DNA from 2 places in the Lysinibacillus sp. NPDC086135 genome. Region 1 is predicted to be linked to the other one. Evidence: predicted binding sites of a transcription regulator. Region 1 holds the regulator's gene; the other holds the start of a gene.

Region 1 (6,786 bases):
CCAATAGTTCTTGTTTCTTTTCAAGATAATAATCATAGTCACCTAAGTACTCAAAGGAACCATCGCCGGATAGTTCGATTACTTTAGTAGTGATTCGATTGATGAAATATCGGTCATGCGATACAAATAAGAGCGTTCCAGGATAATCGATCAGTGCGTTTTCCAGTATCTCTTTACTATCTAAGTCTAAGTGATTGGTAGGCTCATCGAGAATTAAGAAATTTGCCTTTTGCATCATCAACTTAGCTAGTGCAAGTCTAGCCTTTTCTCCACCAGATAAAGATGACACGATTTTATCTACATCATCGCCACTGAATAAGAAACGGCCTAGCACCGTGCGAATATCTTTTTCATTCATTAAAGGCCATTCATCCCATAGCTCTTTTAGCACACTTTTATTGCTCGATAGCTTGGCCTGCTCTTGATCGTAATAACCAATTTGAACATTTGTACCATAGCGAATCTCTCCAGAGAGTGGTAGTAAATCTTTGACGATGGTTTTTAATAAAGTTGATTTACCAACACCATTGGGTCCAACAAGTGCAATACGGTCTTCTCGGAAAGTGCGCAATGTGATGCCGCTTGATATTTTCTTATCACGATAACCTATAGCTAAGTCATCAATAGATAATACATCGTTTCCACTTTGGCGCTCAATTGTAAAGCCGAAGCTTGCTGATTTTTCATCACCATTAGGGGATTCCATCCATTCTGTTCGTTCAAGCATTTTACGACGACTTTGTGCCATTTTAGTAGTAGAAGCACGAGCAATGTTTTTTTGAATAAATTCCTCAAGCTTGGCCTTTTCATCTTGCTGACGTTCATAAAGCTTCAAATCACGCTCATAATTTTCCGCTTTTTCATCTAAATAGGCACTATAATTGCCTGTATATTTTGTGACGCGATGACGAGAGACTTCGTAGACAATGGAAACAACCTGGTCTAAGAAGTAGCGGTCATGGGAAACAATTAGAATAGCCCCTTCATAGCCTTTTAAATATGATTCCAACCAAGAGAGGGTATCAATATCTAAATGGTTAGTAGGTTCATCGAGTATTAATAGATCAGGTTTACTTAACAGAAGCTTAGCAAGCGCTAACCGAGTCCGTTGTCCCCCTGAGAGTGAGCTAATTGGCTTTTCGTAATCATTAGGATAGAACTGCATGCCATGAAGCACAGAACGTGTATCAGATTCATATTGATAGCCACCTGCATCTTTAAAATTATGCTGCAAATGATCGTATTCAGACATTATTTTTGCATATAAAGTAGGGTTTTCATAAACAGCAGGGTCGGCCATTTGTTGCTCTAATGATCGGATTGCCTGTTCTTGGGTAATAAGCGGCTCAAAAATTGTCATCATTTCATCCCAAATCGACAATGTTGAGTTTAATCCAGCATGCTGCTCTAAATACCCAATTTGTATACCTTTAGGGATAATAATATCGCCAGAGTCATATGACATTTGACCAGCAATTATTTTAAGTAAAGTGGACTTACCAGCACCGTTACGACCTACTAATGCAACGCGGTCACGATGTTGAACCTCTAATTTTACGCCACTTAAAATTTCATCTGCAATAAAGGATTTATATAGTTGATTGACCTGTAAAACAATCATTCTTGACACCTCAATTCTACCTTAGTGTAATGGATGTGCGATTGCCTTGCAATGTCGATGCTTTACTTATTCCAAGCTGTCATGTAAGATTGAAACGATTTCTCTTTAGTTAGTGGCGTAAAAGCGCCATTAACTAAAGGGAAATCCTCCAGTGAATATAATAAACTTAGAAATATTAAGCATGTATCATAAATGGTTCATCACCAAAAGTTGTGGATGACGTTTGTTAAAATGTCTACTATGTAAATAGTTGATTGGAGTGGAGACTGGGCGACTCCTCGGGGATCAGCGTCACAGATGAGACCCCTGCAACGCAGTGAAGCGGCTCATCGGACGCCCCTAGGAAGCTTTGCTCTGTAGCGAAAGCGAAGTGTCAGCTACAAATGTTTTCTGTGCGAAAGCGAAGCGTCAGCTACAAATGTTTTCTGTGCGAAAGCGAAGCGTCAGCTACAAAGCGCCCAGTCGGAACGGAAATCAACCACACGTTTTGGTGATGATCCTTATAAATAGAATTTGATACATTATAAGGAGGAAAAAGTTTGAAACAAGAATTAAAAATTCCACAAGCCACTACGAAAAGACTTCCTCTTTACTATCGATTTATCCAAAACTTTGCACAAGAAGGCATGGAACGTATTTCGTCGAAGGAACTGAGTGAAGCAATGAAAATTGATTCTGCAACTATTCGCCGTGATTTTTCTTATTTTGGTGCTCTTGGGAAAAAGGGATATGGCTATGATGTGCAGCATCTCTTGAAATTCTTTAGTCAAACGCTCGATCAACATGAAGCCACAAAAGTAGCGTTAATTGGTGTAGGGAACTTAGGTAGTGCTTTATTAAAATACAATTTCCAAAAAAATCATAATACCCATATCGTTGTGGCATTTGACTCAAAGGCCCCGAAGGAAGGGAAGATGATTAGCAATATTCCTGTTTTTCATCCTGATTTATTGGAAGAAAAGTATGCAGAATATGGAGCGGAGCTTGCAATTTTAACAGTTTCACCACGCTCTGCACAGAAAATGGCTGATAGATTAGCGGTGATGAACGCAAAAGGAATTTTAAACTTTACGCCAGAGCGTATTACTGTACCAGATAAAATGCAACTTTTAACAATCGATTTGTCGGTAGAATTGCAGGCACTCATTTATTTAATTCGTAATCAGGAAGAGTGATAATTGTACATAATTTAACTTCTTTCAGTGAATGTTTTTTGTACCGAATATGAGATAAAATGAGAGAATGACGAAAAACTTTCACATATTATTAGTTAGCAAAATGGCGAAATATGCGTTAAAATGATGGATATAAAGAGGAGGTGGCTGTAATGGGTCCAATAGGTCCAATGAGCCTCATTATTATCGGAATTGTCGCATTACTAATTTTTGGTCCTAAGAAGTTACCAGAGCTAGGTAAAGCATTTGGTTCAACATTACGTGAATTTAAAAATGCTACAAAAGGATTAGCCGACGAAGATGATGATGACAAGAAGAAGAAAGAACTAGATAAGTAAAGTTAGGATGTTTGAGGAATGAATCCAAAAGATCTAACTGTCATTGAACATATAGAAGAATTAAGAAAACGGCTTTTCATTGTTGCCGTTTTCTTTGTTCTCGCTATGATTGCTGGCTTTTTTGTTGCGAAGCCGCTTGTTAAATATCTTCAAATTACTGGAGAGTCTTACAATATAGAACTTCATGCGTTTGATGTAGTAACACCACTGGCAATTTATATCCAAGTTATTTTTTTAGTATCATTTATCCTATCTTCGCCGGTATTGATGTACCAATTATGGGCTTTTATTAGCCCGGGACTTAGGGACGTAGAACGAAAAGCAACCTTAAGCTATATACCGTATTCATTTTTATTATTTTTAGCAGGGTTATCCTTTTCATATTTTTTACTATTCCCTTATGTCATAAAGTTTATGATGAATTTATCAAACGAATTGGAGATTCAACAAACGATTGGCATACATGAATATTTTTCGTTTTTATTTAAGCTTACAATACCCTTTGGTTTCCTTTTCCAATTGCCGATAGTAGTCTTGTTCTTTTCACGCATTGGGATTCTATCTCCTGAGTTACTAATTCGTATTCGTAAGTATTCATACTTTGGTTTATTTGTATGTGCTGCTCTAATCGCACCACCTGAATTAGCTTCACACTTAATGGTTTCAGTACCGTTATTTATTCTTTATGAAATTAGTATTATGATTTCTCGTGTTGGCTATAAGAAATACTTAAAATCAGAAGAAATGCGATTGAAGGAAGAGCAAGAAGCTGAGCAAAAACGCCAGGTCGAAGAGGCACTTGAACAGCAACGACGTCAAATCGAAGAATTAAATCAATAATAATAGAAGCTCGATGCCTATTAATAGCATCGAGCTTTTTCGTCGTTATAAATAGCTAGGTTCAACTAGAAATCGGCGGTATGCAAAAATTTCACTGATTTTTATTGCATTTTTTCTAGTTGTTCAAGAAACTTTTGCAGTGGTTCGGCATACAATTGTACAAGCGTCACAAAACCATTCAGCATGACGTGGGCGATAATAGACGTCCAAATGCGTTTTGTTTTGTGATATAAGAAGGCAAAAATCAATCCGCAAATTGTATAAAGCAAGATATGTCTGAAGTCGAAATGAATAAGTGCAAAGAAAATGGCACTTACTATACCGGCTATCCAGAAATTGGTCGTTTGGACAAGCGATCCGAAAATAACACGGCGGAAGACGAATTCTTCTAGTATTGGCCCAAACACGACAATCGCTAATATCGCAATAGGAGCGCCTTTTGCAATAGCTACAATATCAGCTGTGTTTTGCGATCCACCTTGGATACCGAATACAGCCATTTCGATAGCTGCGCCAATCATTTGGCCGATGAAAACTAAGAAGAAACCGATAATTCCCCACATAATTGACAGTGGTATAGTTTCTTTCTTTCCTTTATAAATATCCCAAAACGCTTTATCGCGGGATGTTAGGAGTAAGCTTAAAATTAACGCAATGGCAAAGCTAAGTGCGATATACCAGCCTTGAGTAAGCGGAGCAGCTTGCCCACTAGGTAAACCAGTTGTACTCATAACAAGCTTATGAAACGGTTTTGCCAGTAATATCCCCGATATTTGCATGAGGATATAAATCAGTAAAACATAAAGGGCTGTTTTTTTATGTTTATTTATTTTTTGAGAATTGTTCACAGTCAAAATCCTTTCCATTCATTATGCTACCTTTCTATTGTAGAGGAATATGGAAAGAAAACAAAATTTTTCGAAGTTCTGACTTGCAAAAAAAAGTGTGATTGATTATCATAATAATTGTATTAGCACTCGACTAGATAGAGTGCTAATAAACTTTCAAGTATATATTTAATTAATAGGAGGTTGTTTCACTTGTTAAGACCACTAGGAGATCGTATTGTAATCGAACTAATCGAGGTAGAAGAAAAATCTGCATTCGGTATTGTACTGCCAGACTCTGCAAAAGAAAAACCGCAAGAAGGTAAAGTTGTAGCAGTTGGGACGGGTCGCATTTTAGAGAACGGGCAACGTGTAGAGCTTGACGTAAAAGTTGACGACCGCATTATTTTCTCTAAATACTCTGGTACAGAAGTTAAATATGAAGGTAATGAATACCTAATTTTACGCGAAAGTGATATTCTTGCAATTATTGAATAAATTAATACTTTTAAAGATTCATTACCAAAAGTTGTGGATGGCATTTTTAAAAACGTCTACTATGTAAATAAGTTGATTGGAGTGAAGGCTGGGCGACTCCTTAAAGCGCCCAGTAGGAACGGAAATCAACCACGCACATTTTGGTGATAATTCCTTTTAAAGTAAATGCCTAGTAATTGTCACAAATAGATGGCAATGACTGTATGGCGAAATTTCTATAAATATATTGATGAAGCTTAACGAATATTCCATTTCAGGAGGGTAAATTCAAATGGCAAAAGATATTAAATTCTCAGAAGACGCTCGTTCATTAATGCTACAAGGTGTAGATAAATTAGCAAACGCAGTAAAAATTACATTAGGGCCTAAAGGTCGTAACGTAGTTTTAGAAAAAAAATTCGGTTCACCACTTATTACAAATGATGGTGTAACAATTGCAAAAGAAATCGAGCTAGAAAACCCATTCGAAAACATGGGGGCAAAATTAGTAGCAGAAGTTGCTTCTAAAACAAACGAAATCGCTGGTGACGGTACAACAACTGCAACAGTATTAGCACAAGCAATTATTCGTGAAGGTTTGAAAAACGTTACAGCTGGTGCAAACCCTGTAGGCATTCGTAAAGGGATCGATAAAGCAGTTGCAGCAGCCCTTACAGAATTACACGCTATTTCTCGTCCAGTTAGCAACAAAGACGAAATCGCACAAGTTGCGGCTATCTCTGCTGCTGATGATGAAGTAGGGCAATTAATCGCAGAAGCAATGGAACGTGTGGGTAACGATGGTGTTATCACAATTGAAGAATCTAAAGGCTTCACAACTGAGCTTGATGTAGTTGAAGGTATGCAATTCGACCGTGGTTATGCATCACACTACATGGTAACAGATACAGATAAAATGGAAGCGGTATTAGATAACCCATACATTTTAATTACTGATAAAAAAATTACAAACATTCAAGAAGTATTACCATTATTAGAACAAGTGGTACAACAAGGTCGTCCACTATTAATCATCGCTGAAGATGTTGAAGGTGAAGCTCTTGCAACACTTGTAGTGAACAAACTTCGTGGTACATTCAATGCTGTAGCGGTTAAAGCGCCAGGGTTTGGTGACCGTCGTAAAGCAATGCTTGAAGATATCGCAATTTTAACAGGTGGTCAAGTAATTACAGAAGAATTAGGCTTAGACCTTAAATCAGCTGATATTACATCACTTGGTCGCGCTGCGAAAGTTGTTGTTACAAAAGACAATACAACAATTGTAGAAGGTGTTGGCGGTGCAGATGCAATCGAAGGCCGTATTGGTCAAATCCGTGCTCAGCTTGCTGAAACAACTTCAGAATTCGATAAAGAAAAATTACAAGAACGCCTTGCAAAATTAGCAGGTGGTGTAGCAGTAATCAAAGTTGGTGCTGCAACAGAAACAGAACTAAAAGAACGCAAACTACGCATTGAAGATGCTCTGAACTCAACTCGCGCAGCAGTTG
Region 2 (6,786 bases), on a different contig from region 1:
CATGGACGAGTTTGCAATGGGTTCTTCAAATGAAAACTCGTACTATAAAACAACAAAAAATCCATGGAACTTAAACCATGTACCGGGTGGATCTTCAGGTGCGTCTGCAGCAGCAGTAGCAGCAGGTGAAGTACCATTCTCACTTGGTTCTGATACAGGTGGTTCAATCCGTCAACCAGCAGCATATTGCGGTGTTGTAGGGATGAAACCTACATATGGTCGTGTATCTCGCTTTGGTTTAGTTGCATTTGCATCTTCTTTAGATCAAATCGGGCCAATTACTCGTAATGTTGAAGACAACGCTCTTTTACTTGAAGCAATTGCAGGATTAGATCCAAACGATTCAACTTCTGCAAACGTTGAAGTTCCAAACTACGCAGCAGCACTTACAGGTGATGTAAAAGGCTTACGTATCGCTGTGCCAAAAGAATTCCTTGGTGAAGGTGTTGGCGAAGCAGCACGCCAATCAGTGCTTGAAGCATTAGAAGTATTAAAAGGCTTAGGTGCTACAGTAGAAGAAGTATCACTTCCTCATTCGAAATACGCACTTGCAGCATACTATATTCTTTCTTCTTCAGAAGCGTCTTCTAACCTTTCTCGTTTTGACGGTATCCGTTATGGTTTCCGTGCAGAAAATGTTAATAATTTGATGGACCTTTATAAAGAAACACGCGCACAAGGCTTTGGTGATGAAGTAAAACGTCGTATCATGCTTGGTACTTACTCATTAAGCGCAGGTACGTATGATGCTTACTACAAAAAAGCGCAACAAGCACGTACACTTATCAAAGCAGACTATGACAAAGTATTTGAAGACTTTGATGTAATCATTGGACCAACTTCTCCAACACCAGCATTTAAAATTGGTGAAAACGTTAATGATCCAATGACGATGTACGCAAATGATATTTTAACAATTCCTATGAACTTAGCTGGTGTGCCAGCCATTTCAATTCCATGTGGCTTTGAAAGTGAACTGCCATTAGGCTTACAAATTATCGGTAAATATTTCGATGAAGCAACAATTTACCGTGTAGCTCATGCTTTTGAACAAGCAACGGAGTTCCATAAACAAGTTCCTCAAATTTGGGAGGGAAAATAACATGAACTTTGAAACAGTCATTGGTTTAGAAGTACACGTTGAGTTAAAAACGAACTCAAAAATCTTCTCATCAGCACCAGCTCATTTCGGTGCTGAACCAAATACAAATACTACAGTTATCGACCTAGGCTATCCTGGTGTCCTTCCTGTACTTAATAAAAATGTTGTAGATTTCGCAATGCGTGCAGCACTTGCACTTAACATGGAAATCGAACAAGAAACAAAATTTGACCGTAAAAACTACTTCTATCCAGATAATCCGAAAGCTTATCAAATTTCTCAATTCGATAAACCAATCGGTAAAAACGGCTGGGTTGATATCGAAGTAGATGGTTACACAAAACGTATTGGTATTACACGTCTTCATATGGAAGAAGATGCTGGTAAACTGTCTCACAGTGGCGACCACTCTTTAGTTGACTTCAACCGTCAAGGTACACCACTTGTAGAAATCGTTTCTGAGCCAGATATTCGCACACCAAACGAAGCGTATGCGTATCTTGAAAAAATAAAATCAATCATCCAATATTCAGATGTTTCAGACTGTAAAATGGAAGAAGGTTCACTTCGTTGTGACGCCAACATTTCACTTCGTCCATATGGTCAAGAAGAATTTGGTACAAAGACAGAGCTTAAAAACCTTAACTCTTTCAACTACGTTCGCCGTGGTTTAGAGCATGAGGAATTACGTCAAGCTGATGTTCTTCTTTCAGGTGGGGAAATTGAGCAAGAAACTCGTCGCTTCGATGAAAAAACAGGTAAAACAATTCTTATGCGTGTGAAAGAAGGAACAGATGATTATCGTTACTTCCCAGAGCCAGACTTAGTTCGTCTATCAATCGATGATGAGTGGTTAGAACGAGTAAAATCAGAAATTCCAGAGCTTCCAGATGCTCGTAAAAAGCGCTATGTTGAAGAATTAGGGTTAACACCATATGATGCAGGAGTTCTTGTTATTTCAAAAGAAATCTCAGACTTCTTCGAGGCTATGGTAGTTAAAGGTGCAGATGCAAAGCTTTCAGCAAACTGGCTTATGGGTGATGTTTCTGCATACTTAAATGCAGAACAAAAAGACCTTAAAGATACTGCATTAACGCCAGAAAACCTTGCGGAAATGGTGAAATTAATCACGGACGGTACAATTTCTTCTAAAATCGGTAAAAAAGTATTTGCTGAATTAGTAGAAAATGGCGGTTCCGCAGCAGAAATCGTTAAAGCAAAAGGTTTAGTTCAAATTTCTGATGAAGGTGCATTACTTGCTATCGTTACAGAAGTTCTAGACAACAATGCACAATCAATCGAAGACTTCAAAAACGGTAAGGATCGCGCTATCGGCTTCTTAGTTGGTCAAATTATGAAAGCTACTAAAGGTCAAGCGAACCCACCAATGGTCAATAAATTATTACAACAAGAAATTGCAAAACGTTAATTGCAATTATTATAGAAGGCCAAGAGAGCAAATTCGTTTTCTTGGCTTTTTATTTTAAAAAATATACATACAAAAGACTCTTTGGGGTATCTATACAAGATAAATGCCTTGCCAAGCAAAACGATATTTGCTGTAAATCGACACTAAAAAATACCAAATTAACACTTAATAGTTGTCTTCAAAGAGTATTCATAGCAAAATATAGTATAGAACATGATATAACTTTAGGAGGTCAATCAATGAAAACTGAACAACAATATTTTGATGATGCGATTTCGATTCAACAATATATGGATAATATGACGACATTAAAAGAGGAAAGCTTCCGTATTTATGATGGCTTCGAAGTGCCACTAAACGATGGTTTTATCGAACTACTAAAGGACAAGCAACCAAAAATTTTAACAATTACTGAGGATTGGTGCGGGGACGCAATGTTAAACAATCCAGTTATTCGTCGAGTTGCAGAGGCAGCAGGGTTAGAAATGCGCGCAGTACTACGTGATGCTGATACAGATTTAATTGATCGCTATTTAACAAACGGTGGCCGTGCAATTCCGGTTTATATTTTATTAGATGATGCTGGGCAGGTTGTTGGGAAATGGGGACCGCGTGCACCAGAATTACAGGAACTAGTAGTGAGTAAGCGAGCTACTTTACCTGATAAAGAAGATCCTACATTTGAAGATGCACAAAAAGCACTATATGCTGAAATTCGTGAAGAGAATATTACGAATAAAGCATATTGGACATTTGTCTATGAGGATTTTAAAAAGCAAGTAACAGCTGCATTACAATAATTATAAATCGTAAGGCTGCATGTCAGAGAATAAGGACATGCCTTACTTTTGTTGACTATTGGAAGCTTAATGCAACATTTAAACGAATAGTTCGTTGAAAGAAATAGAATCTTATGAAGCAAAGAAGGTATGTTATGAAACGAGCAAGAATCATTTATAATCCTACATCTGGGCGTGAAGCGTTTAAAAAGCATCTACCAGAAGTATTGGCAAAATTAGAGGTAGCAGGCTATGAGACATCTTGTCACGCAACAACCTGTGAAGGCGATGCAACCATTGCAGCAAAAAATGCAGTTGAACGTGGCTTTGATATAATCATTGCAGTTGGTGGAGATGGCACATTAAATGAAGTTGTTTCTGGCGTGAGTTCATTTGAGAACCGCCCGAAAGTAGGTTTAATTCCGATGGGCACTACGAATGACTTTGCCCGTGCCGTGCATATTCCGCGAAATATTGAAGCTGCAGTTGACATCATTATTAAAGGCGAAACGTTGCCGGTTGATGTTGGTTTATTAAATGGGGAACGCTATTTCATCAATATTGCCGCTGGCGGACGTATTACAGAGTTAACTTATGAAGTGCCAAGTAAAATGAAAACAATGCTAGGACAGCTAGCTTATTACGTAAAAGCAGTAGAAATGATCCCATCAATTAAAGCTTCCCATATGCGTATCGAATATGATGGCGAAGTGTTTGATGGGGATGCCATGATGTTTTTATGCGGCTTAACAAATTCAGTGGGTGGCTTTGAAAAGCTAGCACCTGATGCAAGTATTAATGATGGCTACTTTACTTTATTAGTATTGAAAAAAGTAAGCTTACCTGAATTTATTCAGCTTGCTGCAATGGCATTAAGAGGCGAGCATTTGAATGATGATCGTGTAATTTATAAAAAGGCAAGTGTCGTAAAAGTATCTACTGAAGATGAAATACATTTAAACTTAGATGGTGAGTATGGTGGAGATGCGCCTGCTACATTTGAAAACTTAAAGCGCCATATTGAGATTTTTGTTCCACTAGCAGATATCCGTGAAGAAGACCGTATGTAATAAACATAAGAAGGGTCTGCTTAATTTAGGTAGAACCCTTTTTAATTTAGGGTGAGAGCCTGTTTAATCGAATTTTTGTGGAGATTAATGGTTTATCACCAAAAGTTGTGGATGACTTTTGTTAAAACGTCTACTATGTAAATAAGTTGATTGGTGTGGAGGCTGGGCGACTCCAGTAAAGCCCCAGCCGGAACGGAAATCAACTACGCGTTTTGGTGATGATTCCTATTTAATGGGTTAATCCCCATATATATGAACATTTTCATCCTTTAATTGGTAATGTGAATGAATTAAGAAAAATGTTTGGCAAATGTGCGTATATTACTTGAACAAAATTTGAAACCTTTATAATAGGCCGAAATTCCGGTCCATTATAAAGGTTTTTTTCGTTGCAATAGTGGAAAATGGGGTAGAGATAAGGGAGAGGAAGTGTTGCCTTTGTATAAGTCACAGGAAAGAAAGCTCATTTGGCTAAGCTTTGGTGTTGCAATTATTATGCTACTTTCCATACTTGGAAGAATATTTGGAGGTTAGGGGGGCAATGACATGGTGAATGAATCAGCAGTCTTTTGGAGTAGAGCGTTAACGGAACTAACTTTATCCTTCCATATTATTTATGCAACGATTGGAGTTGGTGTCCCGTTAATGATTATGATCGCACAATGGACTGGGTATAAAAAGAATGATGAGCACTATATTTTAATGGCAAGACGTTGGGCACGAGGTTTTGTTATTACGGTTGCAGTCGGAGTTGTCACAGGGACAGCAATTGGCTTACAGTTGTCTTTACTATGGCCGAATTTCATGCAGCTTGCCGGTCAGACAATTGCATTACCACTTTTTATGGAAACGTTCGCATTTTTCTTTGAAGCCATCTTTCTAGGCATCTACCTATATACTTGGGATCGCTTCGATAGTCAGAAGAAGCATATGCTACTGTTAATTCCGGTTGCTGTCGGTGCATCGATGTCAGCTGTGTTTATAACAATTGTCAATGCGTTTATGAATGCGCCACAAGGATTTGATATTGTGGACGGCCAGCTAGTGAATATTCAACCATTTCTAGCAATGTTTAATCCAGCAATGCCGACAAAGGTAGCGCATGTTCTCGTTACGGCTTATATGACATCCGCATTTGTATTAGCCGCAATCGCAGGATATCGTATGCTTAGAGGTTCTAAGCATATATATCATAAAAAATCTTTATTACTACTTATGAAGATTGGTCTGATTTTCTCCATTGCTTCAGCAATTATTGGAGACTTTTCAGGAAAATATTTAGCGGAATATCAGCCAGAAAAACTAGCTGCGGCTGAGTGGCATTTTGAAACGGGAGACAAAGCTTCCCTTATACTATTTGGTGTATTAGAAGGGGAAGAAGTAAAATATGCTATTAAAGTACCTTATGCTTTGAGTGTTTTAGCACATAATAATCCAAATGCTGAGGTAATTGGCTTAGATCAATTTGCTGAAGAAGATCGACCACCACTATATATCCATTACCTCTTTAATCTCATGGTGTTTATCGGCATGTTTATGGCACTCGTTTCACTGGTTTATGTATGCGGGAAAGCACGCGATTGGCAGTTTATTCATTCACGTTGGTTTAGATGGATTGTTGTTGCAGGTGGACCACTTTCTATTATTGCGATTGAAGCAGGATGGTGGCTTGCTGAAGTTGGACGACAGCCTTGGATCTTATATGGATTAATGCGAACACCAGAAGGGGCCACGACGAGTGACCATGTAGATTTAATGATGCTGTTGTTTACAGGTGTGTATGCCGTATTAGGAGTAGGAAGTATGGTAGTTTTAATTCGTATGTTCAAAAAGAATCCAATTGAGCGAGAGTTAGAAGATCGCCATGCTGAAAAAGGCGGTGACATCCTATGACATTAGAGATTTTAGGTATTTCAGTTTTATGGATTTTCCTATTTGGTTATGTCATTGTAGCTTCAATCGATTTTGGTGCAGGCTTTTTTAATGCCTACAGCCTACTAATCGGAAAAAATCACATTTTAACAAATATTATTAAACGTTATTTATCACCAGTTTGGGAAGTAACCAATGTCTTTTTAGTATTCTTCTTTGTTGGGATTGTTGGATTTTTCCCACAAACAGCTTTCTATTATGGAACGATTTTACTTGTTCCAGTTAGTATTTCGCTAGTGCTGCTTGCAATACGAGGCTCCTATTATGCATTTGAATCATATGGCGCACGTGGGCATATTGGTTACACGTTGACGTATGGTATAGCAGGATTACTTATTCCAGCCTCACTCTCTGTTGTATTTGCGATTGCTGCTGGCGGCTATGTTGATATTGCTGACGGGCAACCGGTCTTGAATTATTGGACGTTGTATACGAGCCCGTTTGCTTGGAGTATTGTCGTGCTAAGCATTGCAG

The links. Region 1 encodes Rex, which represses fermentation and respiration genes when NADH is low (regulators of the CRP and FNR family bind a similar motif). Its sites were predicted from a motif close to TTGTGAAATATTTCACAA; they were not measured.
Region 2: the regulator Rex is predicted to act here: its motif matches at 4,660-4,677, upstream of ACIPKN_RS20745 (cytochrome ubiquinol oxidase subunit I).

What each region holds. Positions count from the first base shown of each region.
Region 1 covers NZ_JBIVCA010000025.1:5,005-11,790, forward strand. Annotated here, with positions in the region: gene ACIPKN_RS23625 (ABC transporter ATP-binding protein) at 1-1,621, opposite strand, end outside; gene ACIPKN_RS23630 (redox-sensing transcriptional repressor Rex) at 2,161-2,796, shown strand; gene ACIPKN_RS23635 (twin-arginine translocase TatA/TatE family subunit) at 2,949-3,134, shown strand; gene tatC (twin-arginine translocase subunit TatC) at 3,153-3,974, shown strand; gene ACIPKN_RS23645 (CPBP family intramembrane glutamic endopeptidase) at 4,076-4,840, opposite strand; gene groES (co-chaperone GroES) at 5,015-5,299, shown strand; gene groL (chaperonin GroEL) at 5,571-6,786, shown strand, end outside.
Region 2 covers NZ_JBIVCA010000018.1:88,727-95,512, reverse strand. Annotated here, with positions in the region: gene gatA (Asp-tRNA(Asn)/Glu-tRNA(Gln) amidotransferase subunit GatA) at 1-1,102, shown strand, start outside; gene gatB (Asp-tRNA(Asn)/Glu-tRNA(Gln) amidotransferase subunit GatB) at 1,104-2,531, shown strand; gene ACIPKN_RS20755 (thioredoxin family protein) at 2,771-3,331, shown strand; gene ACIPKN_RS20750 (diacylglycerol kinase) at 3,466-4,380, shown strand; gene ACIPKN_RS20745 (cytochrome ubiquinol oxidase subunit I) at 4,927-6,273, shown strand; gene ACIPKN_RS20740 (cytochrome d ubiquinol oxidase subunit II) at 6,270-6,786, shown strand, end outside.